One region of the Altererythrobacter sp. Root672 genome, then DNA from elsewhere that is predicted to be linked to it. Evidence: predicted binding sites of a transcription regulator. Region 1 holds the regulator's gene; each other region holds the start of a gene.
The links. The regulator LexA, encoded in region 1, represses DNA repair genes until DNA is damaged. The targets are predictions, from matches to a motif close to GTTCCNCNCTTGTTCT.
Positions count from the first base shown of each region.

Region 2: ASD76_RS03065 (ATP-dependent helicase) is a predicted target of LexA. The motif match lies at 4,130-4,145, and genes of this name have one in related genera.
Region 3: ASD76_RS04050 (error-prone DNA polymerase) is a predicted target of LexA. The motif match lies at 6,977-6,992, and genes of this name have one in related genera.

Region 1 covers NZ_LMHH01000001.1:1,070,642-1,080,345, reverse strand. Annotated here, with positions in the region: gene gltX (glutamate--tRNA ligase) at 1-165, opposite strand, end outside; gene ASD76_RS05250 (ComEC/Rec2 family competence protein) at 186-2,384, shown strand; gene lexA (transcriptional repressor LexA) at 2,387-3,073, opposite strand; gene ASD76_RS05240 (molybdopterin molybdotransferase MoeA) at 3,144-4,346, opposite strand; gene moaC (cyclic pyranopterin monophosphate synthase MoaC) at 4,343-4,825, opposite strand; gene ASD76_RS05230 (hypothetical protein) at 4,874-5,086, opposite strand; gene ASD76_RS05225 (hypothetical protein) at 5,156-5,662, opposite strand; gene trpC (indole-3-glycerol phosphate synthase TrpC) at 5,664-6,452, opposite strand; gene trpD (anthranilate phosphoribosyltransferase) at 6,449-7,441, opposite strand; gene ASD76_RS05210 (anthranilate synthase component II) at 7,438-8,037, opposite strand; tRNA gene ASD76_RS05205 (tRNA-Glu) at 8,142-8,216, opposite strand; tRNA gene ASD76_RS05200 (tRNA-Glu) at 8,242-8,316, opposite strand; gene recJ (single-stranded-DNA-specific exonuclease RecJ) at 8,398-9,704, opposite strand, start outside.
Region 2 covers NZ_LMHH01000001.1:618,626-628,329, forward strand. Annotated here, with positions in the region: gene ASD76_RS03055 (hypothetical protein) at 1-225, shown strand, start outside; gene ASD76_RS03060 (DEAD/DEAH box helicase) at 360-1,784, shown strand; gene ASD76_RS03065 (ATP-dependent helicase) at 1,827-4,127, opposite strand; gene ASD76_RS03070 (hypothetical protein) at 4,246-4,521, shown strand; gene ASD76_RS03075 (MFS transporter) at 4,588-5,856, shown strand; gene rsmD (16S rRNA (guanine(966)-N(2))-methyltransferase RsmD) at 5,822-6,376, opposite strand; partial or broken gene ASD76_RS03085 (pseudouridine synthase) at 6,538-7,284, opposite strand; gene ASD76_RS03090 (AmpG family muropeptide MFS transporter) at 7,645-8,937, shown strand; gene ASD76_RS03095 (PilZ domain-containing protein) at 8,980-9,327, shown strand; gene ASD76_RS03100 (bifunctional folylpolyglutamate synthase/dihydrofolate synthase) at 9,349-9,704, opposite strand, start outside.
Region 3 covers NZ_LMHH01000001.1:812,363-822,066, forward strand. Annotated here, with positions in the region: gene ASD76_RS04010 (bile acid:sodium symporter family protein) at 1-40, shown strand, start outside; gene ASD76_RS04015 (DUF475 domain-containing protein) at 12-1,076, opposite strand; gene panB (3-methyl-2-oxobutanoate hydroxymethyltransferase) at 1,167-2,033, opposite strand; gene ASD76_RS04025 (amino acid permease) at 2,168-3,751, shown strand; gene ASD76_RS04030 (pyridoxamine 5'-phosphate oxidase family protein) at 3,794-4,264, opposite strand; gene ASD76_RS04035 (ImuA family protein) at 4,368-5,090, shown strand; gene ASD76_RS04040 (Y-family DNA polymerase) at 4,993-6,570, shown strand; gene ASD76_RS04045 (hypothetical protein) at 6,615-6,929, shown strand; gene ASD76_RS04050 (error-prone DNA polymerase) at 7,053-9,704, shown strand, end outside.

The sequences.
Region 1 (9,704 bases):
GTCTTCGATGCGCAGGAGGAACTTGCCGCCGTTACGCCGGGCAAAGAGCCAGTTGAACAGCGCGGTGCGCGCACCGCCGATATGCAGAAAACCGGTCGGCGAAGGCGCGAAGCGGGTGACGATCGGCCGTTTCGGCTGCGTCCCGTTGTCGCTACCGCTTGCCATGATCAACCGCTTCCTCTTCAATGAAATCAATGGGTTCGCCACAGCCATCGCCATGGGTGCCGCTACAGGACGGCCCTGAGGATGCTGCGTTGCAGCGGTCGCCTTGGCGAATACGCGCAAACTTGTCCAGCGTGGGCGATGCAGCCGAGGCTATTCTGGCTCGCGCGGGGTTCGATAGGGGGCCGTGGCTTGCCGTTGCATTCGGGGCGAGAATAGCCTCGTGGTTCGTGCTCGACCAGGCGGTTGAGTGGCTTCTGGCGGCAGTCTTGGGAGTCATGAGCTCCCTTGGGGCAGTGGCCCTTTGGCGGGGAAAGGAGCGACGCACGCAAGTTCTCGCCGCGGTGATCGGTGTGGGACTGTTCTATGCGGTGGGACTGTCCTGTGCCTGGGCACGGTCGGAGATGATCGGCGCGGAGCCGCTCGAGCGCCCGGTCTCTACCGTGATCGAGGGTCGCGTACTCGAGCGGATCGAACAGCCCGCCGAGCGGCGAATCCGTCTCGTCCTGGCCACGCGCGAGCCGGGAGGAACGCGGGCGATCAAAGTACGGATCAATGTTCCGATCGATCGCGATTTGCCGGGATTGGATGAAGGCGCGCGGATTCGCGTGCAGGCGAGACTGATGCCGCCGCAACCACCGATGCTGCCGGGAAGCTATGATTTTGCTCGCACGGCCTGGTTTCAGGGGCTGGCGGCAACCGGAAGCGCGCAGGGCGACATCGAACTCCTCGAGAAGGCCCATGGTGGGGCTCTGCTGGCGAGCGTGCAACGTTCGCTGTCCCAGCATGTCCGGTCCCGTCTCGACGGTTCAGCGGGTGCCATAGCCGCCGCCTTCGCCAGCGGAGATCGAGGCGCGATCGCCTCGTCGGACGAGGAGGCCATGCGCGACGCGGGGCTGACCCATTTGCTCTCGATCAGCGGGTTGCATGTCAGCGCAGTGATCGCCGCGGCCTACTTCGTTTCGATCAAGCTTTTGGCGCTGTGGCCATGGATGGCGTTGCGGGTGAGATTGCCATTGGTCGCCGCGGGCTCGGGCGCCTTGGTTGGGGTTGGGTATACCCTGCTGACGGGCGCGGAAGTCCCCACCGTGCGCTGCTGTGTGGGTGCCATGCTCGTCCTCGTGGCCCTGGCGCTCGGCCGCGAACCGCTGTCGCTGCGCATGGTGGCCGTAACGGCGATCGCGGTCCTGCTGGTTTGGCCCGAAGCGCTGGCTGGGCCGAGTTTTCAGATGAGTTTTGCCGCCGTGGTTTCGATCGTCGCGCTGCACGGCTGTGCGCCCGTGCGGGCCTTTCTGGCGCCGCGTGAGGAGGGCTGGCTCGCCTGGAGCTTGCGACGGGCGGCGATGCTGCTGGCAACCGGGCTAGTGATCGAGATCGTGCTGACGCCGATCGTGCTGTTCCATTTCCATCGCGCGGGAATCTATGGCGCGGTGGCTAACGTGGTGGCGATCCCGCTCGTGACTTTCGTGTCGATGCCGCTGATTGCGTTGGGGTTGATTCTGGACCTGGTGGGGGCGGGGGCGCCAGCCTGGTGGCTCGCCGGGCAGTCGCTCGAACTCTTGCTCCAGATCGCCCACTTCACCGCCGGGCAGCCCGGAGCAGTCAAGCTGATGCCGCAGATGAGCGGCCTGGCTTTCGCGCTGTTCGTGGTGGGAGGGCTATGGCTGGCGCTGTGGCGAGGTCGAGTTCGCCTCTTAGGCCTATTGCCGGCGCTTGCCGCGACTGGACTGTTGTTGACGACCCCCATTCCCGACCTGCTCATCTCCGGCGACGGGCGTCATGTCGGGATAACCGGCGAGGGCGAGCAGCTACTGGTGCTGCGCGAGTCCCGTAGCGACTTCACCCTCGAAAACTTGATGGAACTGGCTGGCGTTTCAGGCTCGCCCGTACCGCTTGAACAATGGCCCGGAGCGCAATGCAGCCGTGATTTCTGCATCGTTGCCATCCAGCGTGGTGCGCGCGAATGGCGAATTCTCATGAGCCGAAGCCGAGAGATCGTCACCGAACGCGCGCTCGCTGCGGCATGTGAACGAGTGGACGTTGTGGTCTCCGACCGCTGGCTTCCGGCAAGTTGCCGTCCCCGTTGGTTCAAAGCCGACCGAAGATCGCTTGGCGAGACAGGTGGACTAGCGATCACCTTTGAAAGCAAACGCGTGAACACTGTCGCCCAGAGCCAAGGCAGCCATGGATGGTGGCAGGGAAAAGTACCCGACCGCCGATAGGCTCAGTGATAGCGGCGCAGCAGCCCTGCCAGCTTGCCCTGAACCTGGACTTCATGAGCTGGATAGATCTGCGGATCGTAGGCACCGTTGGCCGGATCGAGGCGGATCATGCCGTTTTCGCGGCGTAGGTACTTAAGCGTCGCTTCCTCGTTGCGCACAAGTGCCACCACGATGTCGCCATCGCGCGCCACATCGGTCCGCTTCACCAGCGCAAAGTCGCCGTCAAAGATGCCCGCTTCGATCATCGAATCCCCTGATACCTCGAGCGCATAGTGCTCGCCGGCTCCGAGGAGGGCAGCGGGTACCGGAAGCGTGGCCTGGCCTTCGAGCGCTTCGATCGGGACACCGGCGGCAATTCGGCCGTGGAGCGGAATCTCGATCACGTCGTTCGCCGGTTCGGGGCGGGAAGCCGGTGGGGGTGCTCTGCCAATCAAATCATTGGCCGGTGCAGACCGCGCCGAGGCAGGGCTCACATTTTCAGGCTGACGCAGAACTTCGAGCGCACGGGCGCGGTTCGGAAGCCGCCTGATGAAGCCACGTTCTTCGAGCGCGGAGATCAGCCGGTGGACGCCCGACTTGCTCTTCAAGTCCAGCGCTTCCTTCATTTCCTCGAACGAAGGAGAGATGCCGGTCTCTTCCAGCTTTACCTGGATGTAACGAAGAAGCTCGTGCTGCTTGGCCGTCAACATGGAGGCGCTCTCCCTCAAATGTTCCACTTCGGAACGAACAAGGAACAATTAAGCAACTCTTGCGAACTCGTCAACCCATCCCACCATTTTGGAGCCAATAGATCGAGACTTCGTCTCCGGCCGCAGCGGAAGGGGCATCGATCGGCCGCTCGATCAGGGCATTGGCTATGGCAAGCGCGCGCAAGCCGCTCGAATCCTGCTGGCCAAGCGGGGTGACTATGCCGCCCGCGAGTTGGGCCCGGACCATCTCAAGTCTGGGGCCACCAGGAGGCAAGGCCGTCGCCGTTCGTGCAGAGAACTTGACCGGCAAGGCACTGTTGGCTCCTGCAAGGCGGCGCAAGAGCGGGAGCAGGAACAGGAACGCCGTGACGTAGCTGGACACCGGATTGCCCGGCAGTCCGAGCACGAGGGCGTCCCCTTTCCGCGCAACCAGAAGCGGCTTGCCCGGCTTCATCGCTACTCGCCAAAAGTCGATCGACGCACCCCACTCTTCGAGCGCCGGCCTGACCAGGTCGTGATCGCCAACCGAAGCACCGCCCGAGGTGACAATCACATCGGCATCGCTCGCAGTTCCCAGGGCCTTGGCCAGCGCTTCCCTGCTGTCGGGCACCGGTCCGAGTCGGTCCACCGACGAGCACAGCGGTTGCACCATGGCAGCGATCATCGCCCCGTTGCTGGCGGGGAGGCGGTGGTCGTCCCACGCCGCGGGATCGACCGCCAACTCGTCCCCGTTGTCGATTACCGCGACCCGAGGCAGGCTGCCGGTTTCCAAGCCAGTGCTGCCCAGTCCGGCTGAAACCACGAGGGCGAGTTGTGCCGGTCCCATTCGGGTGCCGGCTTGAAGGATCGTGTCGCCGATCGCAAAGTCGAACCCCTTTCGGCGGATATGTCGAGCGGAGGCTTCGCCATCGGGGGCGATGGTCAGGTCGCTGCCGTCGCGGAGAGCTTCCTCCTGCAACAGGACGGCCACGGCTCCCTCGGGCATGAGCGCGCCAGTACTGATCCGGATGGCCTCACCGGCTTCCAGGAGCCCCGCAAAGGGCCGGCCAGCAGCGCTCTCGCCGACTATGCGCCAGGGGCCGCCGTTCGGCTCCTGAACCGCGTAGCCATCCATGGCCGACAGATCGGCTGCGGGCTGCGTCCGCCGGGCGCTCAGATCATTCCACAGGTAGCGCCCCAGCGATTGCTCCGCCGTCACGGTTTCCGGGCCGAGTGGTCGGGCGAGGTCCAGGAGCCGCTGCTGCGCCTCGATCAGGGGTAGGGGCGGGGTCATTCGCCCGCGCCCTCTGCCCTCCATGTGCCGCTCTTGCCGCCGGTTTTCTCGAGCAGGCGGACCTCACCGATGACCATGCCTTTGTCGATCGCTTTGGCCATGTCGTAAATCGTGAGCAGGGCGATGGAAGCGGCGGTCATGGCCTCCATCTCGACCCCGGTCTTGCCGGTCAGCGAAGCCTGCGTGGTAACGCGGATCCCGTCGCCTTCGAAGGTGAAGTCCACCGTGACCGCATCAAGCGCCAGCGGGTGGCACAGCGGAATGAGCTCGCCGGTCTTCTTGGCGGCCATGATCCCGGCAATGCGTGCGGCGGCGAGCACATCGCCTTTCGGACCACTACCGTCGCGGATTGCCGAGAGCGCTTCTGCCGACATACGAATGCGTCCGGCCGCAGTCGCGCTGCGCGCGGTTTCCGGCTTGCCGCCGACGTCGACCATTCTCGCCTGGCCGTGCGAATCCAGATGGGTAAGTTTGTTCATCCGCTCACGCCCATGACAGAACCGGGGCGAGTAGGACAGACCCGGGCGTCAACGCTTGCGCGTGGCGCTCCAGATCACCTGGCCAACGCCGAACAGCGCGAGGATTGCGCCGTAGACCGCCCATTGCGGATCGTTCGCCATGAAGCTGTCGAGGAAGGCGATGTTGAGGCCCTGAAGTACCCAGATGCCGCCCATGCAGACCATCAGCACGCCGAGCAGGGTGCTGACTGACTTCATCGCCAAGTGAAACACTCCGCCCATTACCATTCTCCCCCATGACCCGCGGCCAGCTTACGCCAGTCCGAGGACAAACGCCATGCGGGCGAACGGCTAGATCCGGCGGCTGTCGTAGGCCCATTGCAACAGGGCTTGGCGCTGCCGCGGCCGGCAGAACGGATCACCGGGCTCACAGTTTGTCTCGACCTGGCGGACGTGCCGGCGGAACGCGCGCCAGCGGGCGATTTGGCGCCCGTCTTCGCCTTCCAAACGGCGACCGGAGTAGTAGCGGCAATACCACTGGAACCACCCCCGCGGATCGTCAGGATGGAGCCAGCCCTTGTCCCGCCACACGCTAAGCGAGCTACCGGCCCGGACACCGAAATAGTTCAAGGAGCAGTCGGGCAAGGTGGCTGCAAGCTTGGCCTTGGCGAACCAGTCTGCGGGGAACTCAGCCCGGCAATCGCGCATGTACTTCCCGCAGAACACTCCCAGTTCGAGCATTTCGGCCGGAGTCAGTTCGGGTAGGAAATCGGGATCGAATTCCTTGCCCATGGGGCGTGTGCGGACATAGCGATAACCGCGCTGCATCAGGTCGTTGACGACGACCTCGCGGGTCAAGTCAGGTCCCCAGCAACTCGTGGGTGGCGGCCCTCACGTCGGGCTGGCGCATGAGGCTTTCGCCGACCAGGAAGCAGCGCACGCCGCTTTGTGCGAGGCGTTCGAGGTCCGAGTGGTGGTTGATGCCGCTCTCGGCGACCAGCAGCGTGCCAGCCGGAGCAAGAGTCGCAAGGCGCTCGGTAGTGCCGAGGTCGGTGCGGAATGTCCGCAAGTCGCGGTTGTTGACCCCGATCAGGCGCGAACGCAGGCTGGCGGCGCGTTCCATCTCGGCCTCGTCGTGGACTTCGACCAAGACATCCATGCCACGCTCGATAGCCGCGGCTTCGATCTCGGCCATCTCGGCATCCTCAAGCGCTGCGACGATAATCAGGATCGCATCCGCTCCAATCGCGCGAGCTTCAGCCACTTGCCACGGATCGACCATGAAGTCCTTGCGCAGCACCGGCAGGGCACACGCGGCGCGGGCGTCCATCAGGTAGTCCTCGTGACCCTGGAAATAGGGCGCATCGGTCAACACGGACAGGCACGCGGCCCCGCCCTGCTCGTAAGCGACGGCGTGTTCGGCGGGACGGAAATCAGCCCGGATCAATCCCTTCGAGGGCGAAGCTTTCTTGATTTCTGCGATCAGGCCGAAGCCCGTCTCAGCCTTCGCCTGAAGCGCGGCGTGGAAGCCGCGCGGGGCCGAAGCAGACGCTGCGGCGCGGTCGAGGTCATCCACTGTCGCCAGCGTCTTGCGGACGGCCACTTCGTCGCGCTTGGTGGCGCAGATCTCGGTCAGCTTGTCGGTCATTTCGTGTGGGCCACCCAGCAATCGAGCAGTGTCTTGGCCAGGCCCTTGTCGATCGCCTCGGCGGCTTCCTCGACACCTTCGGCCCAGGTCTTCACTTCACCAGCGACGATCAGCGCGCCGGCAGCGTTGAACAGCACGGCATCGCGATAGGCGCCGGGTTCGCCCGCCAGGAGCTTGCCTAGCTCGGCGGCGTTGTGCGCCGGATCACCGCCACGAATGGCATCGATCGGTGCGATTGCCAGGCCAGCTTCTGCGGGCTCGACCCGTTTCATCCGCACTTCGCCCCCGCGCACTTCGGCCACTTCGTTGCCGCCTGCCAGGCTAAGTTCGTCGAGGCCCTCGTCGCCGGAAATGACCATCGAATGCTCGGTGCCGAGCATGGCCAGCGCTTCAGCGTAGATCGGCACGTACGCCGGCCGGGCAATGCCGACGAGCTGTCGGCCCACGTTAGCCGGATTCGCCAGCGGCCCCATCAGGTTGAAGATGGTGCGGCGGCCTAGTTGCCGGCGGATCGGCATGATTCGGCCCATCGAGGGGTGGTGCTTGCCGGCAAAGAGGAAGCAGATGCCAAGGTCGGCAAGCGTTTCCTCGGCCGTTTCCATAGCCCGGTCGAGGTTGAGCCCGAGCGCCTCGAGCGTGTCGGCCGCGCCTGCCTTGGAGCTGGCAGCCCTGTTGCCGTGCTTCGCCACAGGTACCCCGCAGGCCGCGACGACCAGCGAGACGGCGGTGGAGACGTTGAGCGTGTGATGGCCGTCGCCACCGGTTCCGCAGACGTCGATCGCATTGGCGGGAGCGGCGATCGGTACCAGGCGTGCCCGCATGGCTCGCGCCGCACCGGCGATCTCGGCGGCTGTCTCGCCACGGTCGGACAGCGCGATCAGGAACTGCGCGATGTCCTCGTCCGACAGCTTGCCGTCGAGCATGGCGCCAAACGCTGCTTCGGCCTCGCTCTCGTCGAGCGGGCTATCGACCGGGGGCAGTGCGTTCACGCCGGGACTTTCGCCCTAACGCCGCAGATCTCGAGGAAATTGGCGAGCAGCGCGTGGCCGTGTTCCGTGGCGATGCTCTCTGGATGGAACTGCACCCCGTGGATCGGCAGCTCGCGGTGGCGGAAGCCCATGACGGCCGAACCGTCGAGCCCGGGTGTCTCGCTCTGCGCATTGACCACCAGGGTCTCGGGAATGTCTTCGACGATCAGCGAGTGATAGCGCGTGGCGATGAAAGGCGAGGGCAGGCCGGCGAAGAGACCGGTCCCATCGTGGGTGACGGGCGAAGTCTTGCCATGCATCAACCCACCACGGGTCACGCGGCCGCCGAAGTGCTGGCCGATCGCCTGATGGCCGAGGCACACCCCGAGAAGAGGCCGTCCCGCATCCGCGCAGGCCGCCACGAGTTCCAGGCTGATGCCCGCTTCGTTCGGCGTGCAGGGACCGGGCGAGATCAGGAAGCCTTTGGCGCCGCTAGACAGTGCCTGTCCGGCGCTGAGCGCGTCGTTGCGCACGACTTCAACCTCTGCGCCCAACTCCATCAGGTAGTGGACCAGGTTGAAAGTAAAGCTGTCGTAGTTGTCGATGACCAGGATCATGGCGTCGCCATAGAGCCAGTCCCGCCGGGATGGAAGTGGCGTGACGGAGCGGATAATCCTCACTGAGGATTATTCGAAAGTCTTCGCGATTTGGTGGGTAGCGCTGGTGACCCCTACGGGAATCGAACCCGTGTTTCAGCCGTGAGAGGGCCGCGTCCTAACCGCTAGACGAAGGGGCCATGCCTATCGGCATCGCACCTCCGTTGGTGACCCCTACGGGAATCGAACCCGTGTTTCAGCCGTGAAAGGGCCGCGTCCTAACCGCTAGACGAAGGGGCCACGCCCGGAGGCGAGGCGCGCACTTAGTTGGGGCTGCGGGCGCGGTCAAGCCCGCTCCTAAGCAAAAAACAACTCTGGCAATTAATCTGCCCAGGCGGCGTCCTCGAGATGCAGTTCGGCTTGGGGTCGGTTGCCCCAATCGTCGATCTTCGCTCTCCCTGCGAGCCACAGGCGGCGTCCCTTTGCACCGTGAAGCAGAGCCTGCCCAAGTTCGCTGCTCGCCATGCGGAAGGCGATGGCCTTGAACGATCCGCCATCCTGGCCGCCCGCGACCAGACGCAGATGGTCGTCACCCACGATATCGGCCTTGATCAGGTGTACCGGCCCGACCGCGACACGCGGGCCGGGCCAACCCACACCAAAGGGGCCCGCGCTCTCTAGCGTCTCAACCAATTCAGGGGTGAGTCCGCGTGGAGCGACCGAAATGTCGAGTAGAGTCGAGCGGTCGAGCGAAGCGGCCGCCACGGCGGCCGAGAGTCGCTCGTCGAGCCATTCGCCCAGCGCCTCGACCTTGTCTGCCTCCACCGTGAGTCCCGCGGCCATCGCATGGCCACCTCCCGCGACGAGCAGCCCGCTATCGCGCGCGGCGATGATCGCTGCGCCGAGGTCGACACCGGAAATCGATCGGCCGGAGCCTTTGCCCTGACCGGTTTCCGGATCGAGCGCGATCACCAAGGCGGGCTTGCCGGTCTTTTCCTTGATTCGGCCTGCAACGATGCCGATCACCCCCGGGTGCCAGCCTTGGCCGGAAAGGGTCAGGACAGCGCGGTTGTGCTGGCCGGACAAGGCCGCCTCAGCCGCCTCCTGCACCGCGAATTCGATACCGCGCCGTTCCTCGTTGAGTTGCGAAAGCTGGCTGGAGATGGCGCGCGCCTCTTCCGGGTCTTCCGTGGTCAACAGGCGCACGCCGAGCGTTGCCTCTCCGACACGTCCGCCGGCGTTGATTCGCGGCCCCAAAGCGAAGCCGCAGTCGCTGCAGCTTGGGGCTCTATTCAGCCTGCTCGCGTCGATCAGGGCGGCCAGGCCGACATTGGCCCGTCGCGCCATGACTTTGAGGCCCTGCGCGACGAACGCCCGGTTGAGGCCATGGATCGCCGCCACGTCCGCCACGGTGCCCAGGGCGACGAGATCGAGCAGCGACATCAGGTCAGGCTCGGCGCGCCCTTCGAAGAAGCCTCGCCGGCGCAGGGTCCGCACCACAGCCACAGCAAGGAGGAACGCCACGCCCACCGCTGCCAGGTGCCCATGAGCCGCTGCAGTGTCATTTTCGTCGAGCCGATTGGGATTGACGAGGGCCAGCGCCTTTGGAAGCTCCGTCGCGCATTTGTGGTGGTCCACGACGATCACGTCGATGCCCGCCTCATGGGCCGCAGCCAGCGCGTCGAAGG
Region 2 (9,704 bases), 450 kb from region 1:
GTGCAACCGGCGAACAACAACCGGCTCTTGTTCTTCATGCGCGACAGGCGAGTGCTTAGCGCCGCGCTGGAGCGATCCTGCAACTCCGAGGACTATTACCTCGGTTTTTACGTCGAACGCAGTGGCGATGGACAGCTTTGCTCGCGGCGCGACAAGCTTCAGTCGCGTGCCGGTGCCAGTTGCCGCTTCACCAAGCTGAGCCGATTGGTCGCCGAACGCGACTGACCTTCCCGTGTCCAGCACGGGGGAATCCTTGACTTTCTCCTTGGGCGCTGCATAGGCGCTGGCCCGGCGGTGCGCTTGCGTGCGCGGCCGATTTTGCGGCGGGATAACCGCCCTGTTCCGGACAATGAACCCCTATGAAGTTCGCCGATCTCGGCCTAACCGATGAATTGCTGAAGGCGGTCGAAGCCGCTGGATACAGCGAACCTACGCCCATCCAGGCGCAGGCGATCCCGCAGGTCCAGATGATGCGCGACATCATCGCCATCGCCCAGACCGGCACCGGCAAGACCGCCAGCTTCGTGCTGCCGATGATAGACATTCTCCATCACGGCCGCCGCCGCGCGCGGATGCCGCGCTCGCTGATCCTGGAACCGACGCGCGAACTCGCGGTGCAGGTGGCGGAGAACTTCGAGAAGTACGGCGTCAACCACGACCTGAAGATGGCGCTGCTGATCGGCGGCGTGCAGATGGGCGACCAGGTTAAGGCGCTCGACGAAGGCGTTGACGTGCTGATCGCCACGCCGGGCCGGCTGATGGACCTGTTCCAGCGCGGGAAGATCCTGCTTACCGGCTGTGAGCTGTTGGTCATCGACGAAGCCGACCGCATGCTCGACATGGGTTTCATCCCCGATATCGAGTTCATCTGCGAAAAGCTGCCGACCACCCGGCAGACCTTGCTGTTCTCGGCGACGATGCCGCCGCCGATCAAGAAGCTGGCCGACCGCTTCCTCAGCAATCCGAAATATATCGAGGTGGCCCGGCCGGCCTCGACCAACACCAACATCGCCCAGCACAAGGTCTTCACCAGCGTCCGCGGCAAGCGCGAGACGCTGCGCGAGCTGCTGCGTACCGATGACGTGCACAGCGCGCTGATCTTCGCCAATCGCAAGACCACCGTGCGGGAGCTCAACAAGAGCCTGCAACGGTACGGCTTCGCTTCGGGCGAGATTCACGGCGACATGGATCAGTCGAGCCGGATTGCGGAACTCGACCGGTTCAAGAGGGGCGATATCAACATCCTCGTCGCCTCTGACGTCGCGGCACGCGGTCTCGACATCAAGGGCGTGAGCCACGTGTTCAACTTCGACACGCCGTGGCACCCCGACGACTACGTCCACCGCGTTGGCCGGACCGGCCGCGCAGGGGCCAAGGGCCGGGCTTTCACGCTCGTCGCGCCCGAGGATGCCGAAGCGATCGCCAACGTCGAGAAGCTGACAGGCGCTGCCTTGCCGGTGTTTGCCCTGGCTGGCGCGAAGGAAGCCCCGGAACCTAGGGAAGCCAAGGAACCCAAGGAACCCAAGGCTGAAAAGGCTCCGCGCGAGAAGTCCGAACGGAGCAGGCCGAAGCGCGAACCGCGCGAGGCCGAGGCCCGCCGGAAGCCCGCTCAGGCAGAACCGCGCGAGGCAGAGCCGCGTGAGGCAGAGGCTCCTCGGAAACCGGCCCAGGCAGAGCCGCGTCGCTCCGAGCGTCGCCGGCCCGATCCGGAAGACGAACGTCCGACCGAACCGGGTGAATGGAACGGTCCGGTTCCGGGCTTCCTCAACCTCTCGGCACTTTAAGGTCTGTTTTCCCCTCTCCCCCTGGGAGAGGGAGGAGCGCCGTCAGGCGGGCTTGACGAAGCTGTCGATCACTCGCTTGCGGCCGCTGGCCTCGAATTCGATCTCCAGCTTGTTGCCTTCCTGATCGACTACCTCGCCGTAACCGAACTTGTCGTGGAACACGCGTGCGCCGATCGCGATGTCGGTGCGCGGCTTGGCGGCAAAGCTCGCGGCGCTGCGGCTGGGTTCCGGCAGGCGCTTGGGCAGACGGTCATAGCCTGTCGATAGGGCACGCTGCCATCCCGGGCCTCGCGCTTGGCTGCGGTCGGGGCGGGCCTCACTGACATGTGCAAAGGGATCATCCTGCTCGCTCCAGTTGGCGCGCCAGAGCGAGGCGCCGCCGGTGAGCGTCGTTTCCTGGGCGATGTGCTCCGCTGGAAGCTCGGCGATGAAGCGCGAGGGGATCGAGCTGGTCCATTGCCCGTAAATACGCCGGTTCGCCGCATGCATGATCGTGCACCGCCGCTTGGCGCGGGTAATGGCGACGTAAGCGAGGCGGCGCTCCTCCTCCAGCGAAGCCAGCCCGCCTTCGTCGAGCGCGCGCTGGCTCGGGAACACACCTTCCTCCCAGCCGGGCAGGAACACGTGGTCGAACTCCAGCCCTTTGGCCGCGTGGATGGTCATGATGGTGACCTTCTCGGTGTCGTCGGCCGCATCGTTGTCCATCACCAGGCTGACGTGTTCGAGGAAGTCGCCGAGCGTGTCGTACTCCTCCATCGCCCGGGCTAGCTCGACAAGGTTGTCCTGCCGCCCGGCGCTTTCCGAGGTGCGCTCCGCCTTGAGCATGGCGTCGTAGCCGCTTTCCTCCAGCACGCGGCGGAGCAGTTCGGCGGGGCTCTCTTGTTCGGCCAGCTCGCGCCAGCGCAGGAACGAGGACATCAGGCCAGCGATCGTCCCCCGAGCGCGAGCGGGCAGCTCGTCGCTGTCGGCGATCTCCAGGGCAGCGGCCGCCAGCGGAATGTCCTGCCGACGGGCATGCTGGTGCATCTTCTCGAGCGCCTTGGCGCCCAAGCCGCGCTTCGGCTGGTTGTGGATGCGTTCGAACGCCAGGTCGTCCGCCGGCTGGGCGATGACCCGGAGGTAAGCCAGCGCATCGCGGATCTCGGCACGTTCGTAGAACCGGAAGCCGCCGACGATGCGGTAGTTGAGGCCGATCTGGATGAAGCGGTCTTCGAACTCGCGGGTCTGGTACTGCGCGCGTACCAGGATCGCCACGCCTTCCAGCGGGGCGCCTTCGCGTTCGAGCCGTTCGATCTCTTCACCGAGGCGGCGCGCTTCCTCTGGCGCGTCCCATACCCCGATCACCCGGACCTTCTCGCCGCCGCCGCGCTCGGTCCACAGCGTCTTGCCGAGGCGTGAGCTGTTGGCCTCGATCAGGCCGCTGGCCGCCGCGAGGATCTGCGGGGTCGAGCGGTAGTTCTGCTCCAGCTTGATAACCGCGGCGCCGGGAAAATCCTTTTCGAACCGCAGGATATTGGCGACTTCTGCGCCGCGCCATGAATAGATCGACTGGTCGTCGTCCCCCACCACGCAGATGTTCTTGCGCGTCTGGGCGAGCAGCCGCAGCCACAAGTACTGAACGGCGTTGGTGTCCTGGTATTCGTCCACCAGCACGTACTTGAACCGCTGCTGGTAGCTCTCGAGAATATCCCGCTCGCGCCGGAACACGTTGAGCATGTGCAGCAGCAAGTCGCCGAAGTCGCAGGCGTTGAGCGCCTTCAGCCGCGCCTGGTAGAGCGCGTACATCTTCTGGCCCTTGCCGTTGGCGTAGGCCTCGTTCTCGACCGCATCGAGGTCTTCGGGGTTGAGGCCGCGGTTCTTCCAGCGGTCGATCAACCCAGCGAGCTGGCGCGCGGGCCAACGCTTTTCGTCGAGGTCGTTTTCCTGGATCAACTGTTTGAGCAAACGTAGCTGATCGTCGGTGTCGATGATGGTGTAGTTGCTCTGTAACCCGACCAGTTCGGCGTGGCGGCGGAGCATCTTCGCGCAGATCGAGTGGAAGGTGCCAAGCCAGGGCATCCCTTCCACTGCATCGCCAATGAGCTGGCCAACGCGGTGGCGCATCTCGCGCGCCGCCTTGTTGGTGAAGGTCACGCAGAGGATCTCGCTCGGCCAGGCGCGGCGAGTGCGGATCAGGTAAGCGAGGCGCGCGGTAAGCGCGGCGGTCTTCCCGGTCCCGGCACCCGCCAGCATCAGCACCGGACCTTCAGTGGTCAGGACGGCCTGTTTCTGCGGCGCGTTCAGCCCATCGAGCCACGCGGGGACTTCGGCAGGTTCAGTGGCGGGGAGGGGGGTATCGGTCACCGCGAACAACTAGGGAACGAAAACGGCGGGCGCAACCCGGCGAAACGCTGTCTTCCAAGGCGGAACTTGATCTATGTTTTGCCGTTGTATCGGCGTCCTGCTGCAGCGGAGGTGGAATATGCGCGCCATACTTGTAGCCAGCACTGTTGTTTTGTCCCTCATCGCCGTCGCCCAGCCGGCGCTCGCGCAAGGTCAATCGACCAAGCCGAAGGCCGAGGTCCTCGAACGCGACGCCCGCGGCAAGGCGACCAAGGTCAAGATCGGTGACACCGTCTACGACGTATGCCGCGAGGGTAAGTACGACAACTGCATCAACCCGCGCGAAGCGGGGCTCGCATTCGGCAACGTCCCGCTCGACCACTGGCCGAAGAACCGTTCGAACCCCCAAAACTGACAGGTCCAATCTTGACTTGATGCCGCTTCCGCCCCAGCCCGCCAGCAGGGGGCAGGGGTAGGAACGTTGACATCACCGCTTAAAACGCATCGCAGGGTGCTCGCTGCCTCGCTCGTCGGCACGGCGGTCGAGTTCTACGATTTCTACGTCTACGCCACCGCGGCGGCACTGGTGTTCGGCCAGCTGTTCTTTCCTGCCGAAAGCACTGCCGCGCAACAGATGTTCAGCTTCATGAGCTTCGGCCTGGCCTTCGTGGCGAGGCCCGTCGGGGCGATTGCGTTCGGGCACTTCGGCGACCGGCTCGGCCGCAAGTCCACGCTGGTGAGCTCGCTCCTGCTCATGGGCATCTCGACCTTGCTCATCGCATTCCTGCCGACTTACGCGATGGTCGGCTGGGTCGCCCCCTTGCTGTTGTGCATCCTGCGGTTCGGGCAGGGCTTTGGCCTCGGCGGCGAGTGGGGCGGGGCAACCTTGCTGGCGGTCGAGAACGCGCCCAAGGGCTGGGAAGCCCGGTTCGGTTCGGCACCGCAACTTGGCGCGCCTGTCGGCTTCCTCGCAGCGAACGGCCTGTTCCTGTTGCTCGGGCTGGGCCTGTCCGACCAGGCCTTCACCGCCTGGGGCTGGCGAGTGCCCTTCCTGCTGAGCGCGCTGCTGGTGGGGATCGGTCTATGGGTGCGGCTGAGCATCGGCGAAACGCCCGCCTTCAAGGAAGCGTTGGAGAAAGCTCCGCCGCCCAAGGTTCCGCTCGGCATGGTGCTGCGATACCACTGGGGATCGGTCCTGGCGGCGAGCGCCGGCGTGGTCTCGGCCTTTGCGATCTTCTACCTCGCGACCGCCTTCACCCTCAGCCACATGACGCTCGAGCGCGGCGCGGAACGCGAGGTCATCCTCGGCCTGCAACTTGGCGCAAACCTGTTCCTGGCGCTCGGCATCGTCCTCGCGGCGGTGGGCTCGGACCGGTTCGGGTCGAGCAAGATGCTCGGCTGGGGCGCCGGAGCGACAATCCTGCTGGGCGCGGTCTTCGGTCAGGTCCTGACCGAGGGATCGCTGCCCGTGCTGTTCGTGACCATCGCCGCGGCCTTGCTGGTGATGGGCTTCGTCTACGGTCCGCTCGGCGGCTGGATGCCGGGGCTGTTCCCGGTGACGGTGCGCTACACCGGGATGTCGATCGCCTTCAACGCCGGGGGCATCGTCGGCGGAGCCGTCGCGCCGATCGCGGCGCAGAACCTGAGCGCGGCGGGAGCCACTCCGTTGATCGGATTGCTGCTGAGCGTCGCCGGCGTAATGACCCTGGCGGGTGTTATCCTTGCGCGGCCGGTAGGCGCAGAAGAGTAAGCTTCGCCTTGCCGACTTTGCGTTCGCTTTCGATCTCGAGCGACTTAACCTGAACCTTTTCGTCTTGCGCTGTTTCGAGCGCGATCCAGGTCGCTTCATTGATCCAGCCATGACGGAACAGCTTGTCGAGCGCCACCGCGCCCGCGCCGCTGCCATAGGGCGGATCGAGCAGTATCAGGTCCACCGGGGCCTTGGCCGGCCCGAGCTGCAACACCGAAGTGGCGCGTACGTCGCATTGCTGCTGAGCCCGCAGCGCCGCAATGTTCGCGCGCAAGGCGCGGATCGCGGCGGGATCGTTCTCGACGAACAGGCAACTCGCTGCACCGCGCGACAAGGCCTCCAGGCCGAGCGCGCCCGACCCTGCGAACAGATCGGCTACCGCCAGGCCCTCGAAGCTGCCGAGCCTGCTGAGCAACATCGCGAACAGCGTTTCCCGTGTGCGGTCTGCGGTAGGGCGAGTGTCATCGCCCGGCGGCGCCTTCAGCAGTCGGCGGCGCCATTCACCAGCGATGATTCTCACTTAGGTCCTCCGCGCGAGGGTGTCCGAGAGGGAGCGCGGGACGGGGATCCGCGTCGCGGCCCGCCTGGTGCGGATGGCCCCCTCGGCTTGCGCGGTGCGTGCGGACGATCGCCGCCGCCCTCTGGCGGACCGCTGCCGCTTTCGCGCTGCGGGGAGGAATGCTTGAGCGAGCTCCGGAACCGCTCCAGCTCTTCCTTGCGAATTTCGACCGTGGCGCCCTTGGCGAGATCGCCGAGCGAGAAGGGGCCATAAGCCGTGCGGATCAGGCGCGAGACCTTGAGGCCGAGGTGTTCGAGCACTCGGCGGACTTCGCGGTTCTTGCCCTCGGTCAGGGTCAGTTCGACCCACTGGTTGCGGCCGGTGCGGCGTTCGAGGTTGGCGTCGATCGGGCCGTAGCGGACGCCCTCGATCTCGATGCCGTCCATCAGGTCTTCGAGTTGAGCTTGCGAGATGTCGCCAAAGGTGCGGGCGCGATAAGTGCGCGGCACGCCGGTTGCTGGGAGCTCCAACTGGCGCTTGAACTCGCCATCGTTGGTCAGCAGCAGCAGGCCCTCGGTGTTGAGGTCGAGCCGCCCGACCGGCATCATTCGCGGCGTCCCCTTGGGGAGCGCGTTGCGCAAGGCGGCGTAGATCGTCGGCCGTCCGGCCGCATCGCGCTCGGCGGTGATCAGGCCTTCGGGCTTGTTGAAGCGGAACAGCCGCGTCGGTTCGGCGCTGGCAACGGGATTGCCGTCAACCGTGACGCCGCGCAGGTGCTCCAGGACGGTTGCGGGGGTTTCGATCACCACCCCGTCCTTGGCGATGCGGCGATCGGCGATCATCCGTTCGATCTCGCGGCGGCTTGCTACGCCCGCACGGGCAAGTAGCTTGGCGATTCTCTCGCCATTGGGGTTCCAGGGGTCGGCCATGGTGGGCCCATAGCTGCGATGGCCGCTGGCTCCAAATCCTCCCTTTGGCGGCGAAGCCGTCACGGGGAGGGGCTGAGGATGGTGCTTCGACAAGCTCAGCACGAACGGAACTTAAGCTCAGCACCAACGGAACCTGGGAAATTCAAACCTCCGTTCGTCCTGAGCTTGTCGAAGGACGCCATCGCTGCGCGACAGTGAGGATTAAGCAGGGGTCCGTCAGAAGCCTGTTTATCACCGGCAGGGCGGGGCTTCCCCTATGCCCAAACCGCGCTACGGTCTGACTGAGTTGAGAGGGAGGCCTTAGTGGCGGAAGCCGTAGACCAATTCGCTGCACCCGAAGGGCGTTCGCTCTGGAAGTCGGTGCTGCCTTACCTGGAGAAGGAATCGCTTGCGGCCTTCTTCCTCGGCATCTCCTCGGGCTTTCCGTTCGCGATGATCGCTGCCACGCTGACCACGCGGTTGGCGCAGAGCGGGATCGACAAGTCCACCATCACTGCCTTCACTCTGGCCTTCCTGGTCTACAACCTGAAGCCGCTGTGGGCTTGGGTTGTCGACGGCGTGCATATCCCGATCCTGGGTCGGCTGGGCCAGCGCGTATCGTGGATGCTGCTTGCAGGCACCGCCGTGATTGCCGCAATCATCAATCTAGCTCTCGTCGATCCTGCCCAGAGCATTGCGGCGACGGCCACTGCGGCGGTCCTTGTGGGACTTGCCGGAGCGACGTTCGACATCGTGATCGACGCCTATCGGATCGAGACGCTGCAGCCTTACCAGCTCGGTGTGGGCTCGGGCATGAGCCAGTACGGCTGGCGCATCGGTTCGGCAGGCGCGGCCTCGCTCGCGCTGGTCGTGGCTGCCCGCTACGGCTGGAGCGCCGCCTATATCGCCTGCGCCGGGCTGGCGCTGCCGGCGATGATAACCGCTTTCGTTTTGGGTGAGCCGAAGCGCCGTCGGGTGCCTGTTGCCCGGAAGGGATTTGCCGAGATCTGGGCCTCGATCATCGGTCCGTTCGTGGAGTTCTTCCAGCGTCGCGGCGCCTTGCTCGTCATTCTGTTCATCCTGCTGCACAAGATTGGCGACACACTCGGCCAGCTCGTCCTGCGCCTGCTGCTCGATGACCTTGGCTACAGCAATGACGAGATCGCGCTCTACGACGTCGGTGTCGGCTTCTGGGCCTATCTGATCGGCATCTTCGTGGGCGGCGTGCTCTACGCCAAGATGGGCATGAAGCGGTCGGTGCTGCTTTCGCTGATCCTCATGGGCGTTTCGAACGCCAGCTACGCCGCGCTCGCGGCCGCCGGACATTCCGGCATTGGCCTGGCGCTTACCCAGGGGTTCGAGAACTTCGCCAGCGGTATCGGCGGTGTCGTCATCGTCGCCTACTTCTCGGCGCTGTGCGACTTGCGCTTTACCGCCGCGCAATATGCGCTGATTTCCGCTGCGACGAGCATCGTGGGCCGGGTGCTGACCGGCACTACCGCCGGCGCCCTGGTGGAATCGATGGGCTATGTGAACTTCTACCTGCTCACCACCGTGGCGGCGCTGCCCGGCATCCTGCTGTTCTGGTGGATGATGCGTGCGGGGCTGGTCGACTCGGCCATCGGCACCGCGGGCTCGGTCGGCGAAGGGGATGCACGCGCCGACGCGGGTTGAGGCTTAACAGGACGATAACCCCCGCATGCGAAAGTGCGAGGCATGGCAAGGCTCAATGTATTCGGAGGCGCGGACCCGCGCCGCACGCACTCGCGTCTCGGGGTGAATTTCGTCGCCCGGTTGAAGACGGTGAGCGGGCTGCAGGATGTCCAACTGCTCGACCTTTCGCGGGGCGGGGCGCACTTTGTCCTGAGCCGGCCTGAGAAGGTTCGCGACGGTATCCTCACCTGGTTGCAGTACGAAGCCTTCGGTGGCGCCGTGTGGCAGAAGGGCGATCGCGTGGGGCTGGAATTCGACCGGCCGCTGCCGCTCCCCTATCTCGTGGAAACTCGCAAATTGGCGCCGTCCGTGGTGCGCGAGGACGCTTTGGGTGAAGCGACCGAAGACTAGAGTTCGGTCGCCAGTCCTGGCCTAGTCCGGGATCTCGTCGTTCGCCGCCAGGACCTTGCCCGCGAGGTAGAGCGACCCTGCAATCAGGACGGGCAGGCCGTCATCCGGCAAGTTCTGCAACGCCGTCGCCACGTCGGGTGCCCAGTCCGCGCGTCCGCCGTAGGCCGCCTCGCCATGGGAATCACTACCGTCGATCGGCACCGCGGTGACGCTTGCCAGCTGCCCTTCGAGCGGATCGATAATCGTCTGCGGGTAGCGGTTGGCGAGCATGCCGATGACGAGGTGCAGGCGTTGCCCGGCGAAGTGCCGGCCGATGGCGAGACCGGCGTCGGCGTTGTGCCCGCCGTCGAGCCAGACCTCACGGTTCGGAGTGAGCG
Region 3 (9,704 bases), 260 kb from region 1:
GGCCAACCGGTTCAGTCGCCGCGCAGAGCTTCCTCGATAGGATCGGGATGGCTCCGGTTGTGGCGGACGGACCACCACAGCGAAATACCGATCAGCGTGGCGCCGATCAGGCCGGTGATGGTCTCCGGAATGTGGAAGTGGGCCGACAGCAGCATGATCGCGCCCAGGGCAATGATCGCCCAGAACGCCCCGTGCTCGAGATAGCGGTACTCCGAGAGGGTTCCCTTCTGCACCAGCATAATCGTCATCGAACGGACGAACATCGCGCCGATCGAAAGCCCGAGGGCGATCACGATCATGTTGTTGGACAGGGCGAAGGCGCCGATCACGCCGTCGAAGCTGAACGAGGCGTCGAGCACGTTGAGGTAGATGAACCCGCCGAGGCCCGATCGCACGACCACGCCCGTTGCCGCACGAGCTTCCTCTTTGAGCTCGAGGATCTTACCCACGGCCTCGACGCCAATGAAAGTGACCAGGCCGAGCAGGCCGGCGGTGAGGAACGTCAACGCGTCCTCTTCGGGCAGCAGCAGCGAAATGAAGTAGAGCGTGACCAGCAGGAACGCGATCTCAACCGCTTCGATGCGCGAGAACTTAGCCAGCTTTTCCTCGACGACCGAAATCCAGTGCACGTCTTTATCAGCGTCGAAGAAGAACTTCAGGCCCACCATGGCCAGGAACGCGCCGCCGAACCCGGCGATGCCGACGTGAGCGCTCGACACGATTTCCTCGTAGCGCACCGGGTCGTTTAGTGAGAGATGGATAGTCTCTAGCGGGCCGAGACCCGCGGCTATTGCGACGATCGCCAGCGGAAAGACGATCCGCATGCCGAACACCGCGAAGACCATGCCCCAGGTAAGGAACCGGCGCTGCCAGACCTTGTCCATCTCGTCGAGGACGGTGGCGTTGACCACCGCGTTGTCGAACGAGAGCGAGATCTCCAGCACCGAGAGCACGATCACGATCCACAGCATCGAAAGCGTGCCCGATGCCGTCCCTGTCAGCTCCCAGCCGTACCACACCGCCAGGGCGAGGCAGACCAGAGTGAAGACGATCGATCCCTTGTAGTAGCGCAGCACGTCGGTTTCCTATCGGACTTGCGCGCGCCATAGCGGGCGCGGCATTGAACGCAAGCGACCCTCGTTCATGATCTCCACCGGTCGAACCTGCTAGCCGGGCTGATAGGTCTGCGCTTCGCCCGGAAAGGTCCGGGCTTTCACTTCCGCGGCGTAGGCCTCTGCAGCGGCCGAGATGCGGCTGGCGAGGTCGTCATAGCGCTTCACGAACCGCGGCACCCGCTCGAACATGCCGAGCATGTCGTCGGTCACCAGGACCTGGCCGTCGCACTGGGCGGAGCCGCCGATGCCGATGACGGGGCAGGGCACCGCCTTGGTAACCTCGACCGCCAGAGGTTCGACCACGCCTTCGACCACGATGGCAAAAGCGCCGGCGTTGGCGAGGCTCCGCGCGTCGCTGATGATCTTTCCGGCCTCGACATCGCCTCGTCCGCGCGCGCCGTAGCCGCCGAGGACGTTGACCGCCTGCGGCGTCAGGCCGACGTGGCCCATTACCGGGATGCCGCGCTTGATCAGGAATTCGACCGTCTCGGCCATGGCTTCGCCGCCTTCGAGCTTGACCGCTGCGGCCCCGCTCGCCTTGAGCAGGTAGGAAGCGCTTTCGAAGGCCTGTGCGGGCGAGGCTTCGTAGGAGCCGAACGGCATGTCGACTACCACCACCGCGTGATAGCTGCCGCGCACCACCGCAGCGGTGTGATTGGCCATCATCTCCTGCGTGACCGGAACGGTGGACTCCAGCCCGTAAATTACCTGGCCAAGGGAATCGCCCACCAGCAGCACATCGCAATGGGCATCGAGTAACTGCGCCTGCCGCGCCGTGTAGGCGGTGAGCATGACGATAGGCTCGGCCGTAACGCCATCCTGCTTGCGCTTGCGGATGGCCGGGACGGTCAGGCGCCGCATCGGCTGCGGTGTCGGATGAGCGCGGCTGGTCGAGGTGTCGAGCTGGAACGTGGACATGAACGGCTTGTAGAGCCCTTGCGGTCGCTGTGCAAAGGACCAGCAACGCGCTTGCCTTGCGCACGAATGCGGTTAGCTTCGCAACCAATCGAGGGGTCGGTGCCGTTCCAAGTGTGCCGAAGTGGGAGAACCGCATGTTCGGTCGTGTCAAACCGTTGGACGCCATTTTGGCGACGGCAGAAAAGAAATCGCTGCATCGCTCGCTTGGCTGGTTCCAGCTGACGCTGTTTGGCATCGGCTCGGTTATCGGTACCGGGATCTTCGTGCTCACTGCGGCCGGAGCTCAGAAGGCAGGGCCAGGCTTGATGCTGGCCTTCGCCATCGCTGGTCTGGTCTGCATTGTTGCGGCGCTCTGCTACGCCGAGATCGCGTCGATGATCCCCGTCGCCGGAAGCGCCTATACCTACAGCTACGCCACGATTGGCGAGATCCTGGCCTGGACAGTCGGCTGGGCCCTGATCATGGAATACGCGATTGCCGCAGCTGCGGTGTCGGTCGGATGGTCGGGTTACTTTTCCGGGACCATACTCCATCAATTTTTCGGCATAAGTCTGCCACCATGGCTCGCAGCGGGTCCGCTCGCCCTAGGCGGCGCTGAGGGCGGGTTTATCAACTTCCCGGCGTTTGTGATTGCCTTGCTTGTAACCGGCCTGCTGATTGTCGGCACGAGTGAGAGCGCCAAGTTCAACGCCGTGCTGGTTGCCATCAAGGTCGTGGCTCTGACGATCTTCATCGCCTTGACCTTTACCAGTCCCGAATTCGACACCGCCAAGTTCAACCCTTTCCTGCCGGCCGGAGTGTTCGGAGGATTTGGTACCGGTGTCGGTGCGGTGGGTGCGGCAGCGACAATCTTCTTCGCCTATGTCGGCTTCGATTCGGTCTCGACCGCCGCCGAGGAGACCAAGAATCCGCAGCGCAACGTCCCGATCGGGCTGATCGGATCGCTGCTGTTCTGCACGGTATTCTACATTCTCGTCGCGGCCGGCGCGATCGGTACGCTCGGCGGCCAACCGATCATGGGGCCGAACGGCATTCCGTTCCCCGCCGGTTCGGAGGAACTGGCCCGCCAGTGCGCACTGGCACAGTACGCGCAGGAACTGGTTTGCTCTGACGAGGCGCTGGCCCACGTGCTTCGGTCGATCGGCTTCTCGACCGTCGGCAACATGCTCGGCGTCGCGGCGTTCCTTGCGCTACCTTCGGTTATTCTCGTGCTGCTGTTCGGTCAGACGCGCATCTTCTTCGTGATGAGCCGTGACGGATTGCTGCCCGAAAAGCTCAGCAAGGTGCATCCGAAGTTCCGTACGCCTTATGTCGTGACGGCTCTTACCGGCGGCGCCGTGGCGATTGCTGCCGCGTTCTTCCCGGTGGGGCAGTTGGCCGACATTTCCAACGCGGGAACGCTTTACGCCTTCCTCATGGTCGCCATCGCAGTCTTGGTGCTGCGAAAGAAGGATGCCGGTCGCAAGCGCCATTTCAGGGTTCCCGGCGTATGGATCGTTGCGCCGGTGACGATGCTGGGCTGCACGTTCCTTTTCTTCAACCTGCCAGTTCAAGCCATGCTTTTCCTGCCGATCTGGGGCGCGCTCGGACTGGTGATCTATTTCTTCTACGGCCGCTCGCACAGCCACTTGGGTCGCGGCATCGTGGAAGTACACGAGCCTGAAATCGCCGATATCGAACCCGATATCCCGGGCGTTCCCGATCGCGGACGTCCCTGACGTACAAAGGGCCGCTTTCCTCCTGGAGAGCGGCCTTTTCCGTTATAGCTTAGTCTGGACGTGCTGGCCGGCCGCGGTTTCGCGGATGTCGTAACCGAGCATCATCTTGGCGGTGTTGATCAAACCATAGTCGAGGTTCCAGATCTCGGCGTCCTCGATCTCCATGCGCAGCATCAGCAGATTGGGATCGTCCTTCCCGCCGGGAAACCAGGCCTGGACCGCGGGACTCCATTCCAGATCGAAGCGGGCAGCGTCGGTTTCCTCGATCAGGGTGCCGGAGAAGCGGGCGAACAGGTCGTGGCCTTTACCGGTGAACGTCGCCGTGGCTTTGCCACCTTGAGCGAAGGGGCCTCTACGGCTGGTGAAGAACCAGATCGTGCTGTGAGCCTCGCTGTCGAGCTGCGCCATCATCGGCACTGCGGTTTGGGGATCGTCACCGACCTGCAGGAACACGAACGGGCTATCCGCAAGCGTGGTCCAGAATTTGTGCTTGAGGGTCGTGGCCTTGTCCATGCGAGTTTCTCCGCTTTTCCGAACAACCCCGCAAGGCCGGGCACAGTTCCGTTGCCATTCCCTCCAAGTGGGAACATAAAGTGAACATTGGAGTCGATTCGCCGTGAACTTGTCCGCCTTCCCAACTGCCGCGCAGTTATCACTGCCGGGCGAACGCGCTTCCCGCTGGCGGGAGGGCTTGCCCTGCGCGCCGCATAGCGAGGTTTTCGCCAATGGGGACGAAGGTAGCGGGACGGCCGCGGCGCTGGCCCTGGCGCTCGATGGATTGCGCGGACAGGGCGGGGAGGGGCGCAGCTTGCTGTGGGTGCAGGACAACGCCTCGCTTCGCCTCAATGGGCGGCCTTATCGCGCAGGCTTGCCGCCTGCGCTGCGTAGCCGGGTGATCCATGTCCTCGCTCCCAAACCGGAAGACGCGCTGTTCGCGCTGGAGGAAGGAATACGCTGCCGCGACATGGCCTGCGTGATCGGAGAGATCGTGGGTAATCCCAAGGTGCTCGACTTCACGGCCTCGCGACGTCTGACGCTGGCGGCCGAACGGTACGGCGTTCCGTTGTTCCTGGTCCGTCACGACGCGCAGCAGGACCTGTCTTCGGCACGGATGCGTTGGCAGGTTCGCTCGGCCGCGTCGCTGCCACCGCAATGGAATGTTGCTGCTCCCGGCACACCCGCCTGGCATGCCGAGCTGTTTCGCGCCCGCAATCTTGCCACCGGAGAATGGATATTGCGCGATGACGGAAAAGGTCTCGCCGCCGAACGCCCTTCCGCCGCGCCGGATCATGGCGATCTGGCTGCCGCGGCTGGCGGTCGATCGCTGGCGGCAAGCTGAAGGCTGCGGCCGGGGGCAGGGCGCGGATGCCGAACCCTACGCGCTGATCGCCGAAACCGCCCACGGACTCCGTATCGAAGCGGTCAACGACACCGGCCTCGCCGCCGGCGCGCGGCCGGGCATGGCGGTAGCCGATGCCCGGGCCGTGTGTCCGGCGCTCAAGGTTGCGCCTTCGGACCCGCTGGGCGACCTCGCGTTTCTCGAACGCCTGGCGGCTTGGGCGCATCGCTGGGGGCCGTGGGCGGCGCTCGATCCGCCTGACGGTTTGCTGGTCGACATCAGCGCCGTTGCTCACCTGTTCGGTGGAGAGGAGCAGTTGCTGGCCGAGGTGCAAACCCGCTTTGCCGCGCAAGGCCTTGCTGCACGTGCAGCCATCGCGCCGACGGCCGGGGCGGCTTGGGCGATTGCCCATTATGGAAACGGCTCGCTGATCCTTACGCCCCAGGACAGTACCGAAGCTCTCGCCGGGCTGCCGGTGGCGGCCTTGAGGCTCGACGGCGAAGTGTTGCTGGTGCTGCGGCGGCTGGGGCTCAAACGCATCGGCGATCTGGCCGGGGTCGGGCGCGACGCGCTCAAGCGCCGGTTTCGGCATCGGTCACCGGCCGCCAATCCTTTGCTGAGGATGGACCAGTTGCTGGGCCGAGCACCGGAGCCCTTACTGCCGGTGGTTCCCGTGAGCACGGCCCTGGTCCAGCGCGGATTGCTCGAACCGATCCGCCACAGCGAGTTGCTCGCTCGCGTCGTGGCGGACCTTGCCGCCGACATGGCGCGCGAACTCGAAGCACGGGGGGAGGGCGCGCGGCGGCTCGAGCTCGGGCTGTGGCGAGTGGATGGCGACGTGGTGCAGCGCTCGCTCGAACTGGCCGCGGCCACGCGCGAAGCAGCGCACATCGCTCGCCTGTTTGCCGGTCGGCTCGACGATATCGATGCCGGTTTCGGGATCGAGCTGGTGCGGATGCGCGCGCTCTGGGTAGAGCCGCTCGCGGTGGTCCAAAGGGGCCTTGGCGCCCAGGCCGAGGATGCCGGCACTTCGCTGGCGGCCTGCATCGACCGGCTGACCATGCGGCTCGGCACGTCCGCCGTCCGCCGTCCCGTTCCTTATGCGAGCCACATTCCCGAGCGCGCGCAGCGTTGGCAGCCCCCGCTCGAACCCGAACCGGTCTCGCAGGAGGAATTGACGTTCCATGCCCGTCCGCTGAAGCTGCTCGACCGGGCGGAGCCGATAGCCGTGCTCTATGCGACGCCCGATGGTCATCCCCGTCAGTTCCGCTGGCGCGGTGGCTTGCATGAGGTCGTGCGCGTTGAAGGGCCCGAACGGATCGCACCCGAATGGTGGCGCGAAAGGGGCGGTACGCGGCTGAGGGACTATTACCGCATCGAGGACAGCGAAGGTCGCCGCTACTGGATTTACCGCGCGGGTCTGGCGGGAGACGGACGTGGCGGTGCGCCCGATTGGTTTCTTCAGGGGCTGTACAGCTAAACCATGGCTGGACGCGGCAATCCGAACCAACCTAGGGGCCTTCGATGCAAGCAGTGATCGAATCTCTCGTCACCGGTTATCGGTCGGCAAAGCAATATCTGTCGACCGTCACCGGTGCTTCCGAGGACCTGCTGCACGTTCACACCGGACTGCTGATCTTTGTCCTGGCTGCCCTGATCCTGCGCAAAAAGATGCGCTCTCCGATACCCCTCGCTCTGGTCGTCTTCTTTGCCACGCTGAATGAAGTGGTGGATTGGTATTCAGGCACTCCGCAAGCGCCCTTCGAACACTACATCGATTTTGCCAACACGGTGTTCTGGCCGACCGTGCTGTTCCTGCTCGCGCGGCGCTGGCGCTAGGCCAGCCGACCGAAAAAGAGCCGAGGGTTAAGACCGGGGTCTTGAAAGGAACAAATAGCGAACATAAATATGGATCGTAGCGATCTTTGCCTGCGCGTTTGAAAGCCAGACGGCTAAGGTGCCATGCCCGAATCCTCACTCACTCCCGGCAAGCGCCGGACCCAGGTCGATCCCGACACGATAACCCCGCCCCCACGGGCGGCGTTCGTCGAACTCGGGCTCATTTCCTGCTTTTCGTTTCTGCGCGGGGCATCGGACGCGGTCGACCTGGTGAATGCCGCCTCGGCGCTGGGTTACGATGCGGTCGGTATTGCCGATGTCAATTCGATGGCCGGGGTGGTGCGTATCCACACAGAGGCCCGAACCTTGAAGCTCAGGCCCCTCATCGGTTGCCGGATCGAGACGGTCGAAGGTCTCGCCTTCCTCGCCTACCCGACTGACCGAGCCGCCTATGGCCGCTTGTGCCGGCTGATCTCGGCCGGGCGGATGAGCACGCTTGAGGGGGAATGGCAGGAGAAGGGCGTCTGCGATATCTCGTTGCGGCTGCTGGCTGAGCACGCCGAGGGCGTGCAGCTGATCCTATTGCCGCCTCGGGATATCGATGCCGAACTCACCGTAGAGATCGAAAGCAACGTCATCCCCCTACCGCTTGCGGGAGGGGCTGAAACGTCACCTGAGCAGGACCGCAGTTCGCTAACTGCTCGGTTTCTCGAGATCCTTCCCCATCTCGCCCAACAACTCCCCACGCTGCGTCACCTCGCCGCGAGCTATCTCTATCGGGGTGACGACGTGGCCCGGATCGACCGGCTCGACACCTTGGCCAAGGTGAACGGCCTGGCTCTCCTCGCCACCAACGACGTTCATTACCACGCGCCCGACCGCCGGCCGCTGCATGATGTGATGACGGCAATCCGGCACAAGACCACTGTCGCCAAGGCGGGGCACCGGCTCCACGCCAATGCGGAACGGCATCTCAAGAGCCCCGACGACATGCTCGCACTGTTCGCGCGATGGCCGCACGCCATCGTGGCGTCGCGCGAAGTGGCCGATGCCTGCCAGTTCAGCCTCGACGAGTTGAAATACGAGTACCCGAAGAAGGCCTATCCTGATGGCATGACGTCACAGGAGTATCTCGAACAGCAGACGTGGGAAGGCACTAAATGGCGTTATCCCAAGGGCTTGTCTGACACTATCAAGAAAACACTTGAGCGTGAGCTGGAATTGATCCGCAAGCTTCGGCTTGCGCCCTATTTCCTGACCATCAAGGAGATCGTCGACTACGCCCGCAGCCGGGAACCGCCGATCCTGTGCCAGGGCCGCGGCTCGGCAGCCAATTCGGCGGTCTGCTTCTGCCTCGGGATCACCTCGGTCGATCCGGCCGAGCACCAGTTGCTGTTCGACCGCTTCATTTCCGAAGAGCGGAGCGAACCGCCCGATATCGATGTCGATTTCGAACACGAACGGCGCGAGGAGGTGATCCAGCACATCTACGAAGAATACGGCCGCTCTCACGCCGGGCTTTGCGCCACGGTGATCCACTACCGCCCGCGCATGGCGATCCGCGAAGTCGGTAAGGTCATGGGGCTGTCCGAGGACGTAACCTCGTCGCTCGCCCGCACAGTCTGGGGTGGCCATGGGAATGAGATCGACGAAGACCATGTCCTGAGGGAAACGGGCCTCGACTTGTCCGATCCGCACTTGAGACGGGTTCTGAAGTTGACCCAGCAAATGATCGGCATGCCCCGGCATCTGAGCCAGCACGTCGGAGGCTTCATCCTCACCGACAGCCTGCTGACCGAGACCGTGCCGATCGGGAATGGCGCGATGCCCGAGCGGAGCTTCATCGAATGGGACAAGGACGACATCGACGACCTCGGCATCTTCAAGGTCGACGTTCTCGCACTCGGCATGCTGACGTGTATCAGGAAGGGCTTCGATCTCCTTGAAAAACATCATGATCGCAGCCTGACTCTCGCGACTTTGCCCCAGGAAGATCCGGCAGTTTACGACATGCTCTGCAAGGGGGACTCACTCGGGGTCTTCCAGGTGGAGAGCCGGGCGCAGATGAACATGCTCCCACGCCTCAGGCCGCGTCGGTTCTACGATCTGGTGGTCGAAGTGGCGATCGTGCGTCCGGGGCCGATCCAGGGGGACATGGTCCATCCCTACCTCAAGCAGCGCAAGGCGGAGCGCGAAGGGAAGACCAGCTTCCACCTGCCAGGCCCCGCACCGGAACATGGCCCCGCCGATGAGCTGTCCTCAATTCTCGGGCGCACTTACGGCGTGCCGATCTTCCAGGAGCAGGCAATGAAGATCGCGCTCGATGCAGCAAAGTTCACGCCGGCCGAAGCGAACCGGCTGCGCAAGGCCATGGCGACGTTCCGTTCGCGCGGTATGGTTCATGAGCTGGAGGACCTCATGGTCGGCCGCATGGTCGGGCGCGGCTACGATCCGGAGTTCGCCCAGCGCTGCTTCAACCAGATCAAGGGATTCGGCGAGTACGGCTTTCCCGAAAGCCACGCGGCGAGCTTTGCGCACCTGGTCTATGTCTCGAGCTGGCTGAAATGCCACTACCCGGCCGCCTTTGCCGCCGCGTTGCTCAATTCCCAGCCGATGGGCTTCTATGCCCCCGCGCAGATCGTCCGCGACGCGGCGGAGCACGGGGTCACGGTCCTGCCAATCGACGTTAATCATTCGGACTGGGATTGCACCTTGGAGGAGCGAGGGCACGGCGTCGCGCTCCGCCTTGGCCTGCGGCAGGTCGATGGGCTCCCC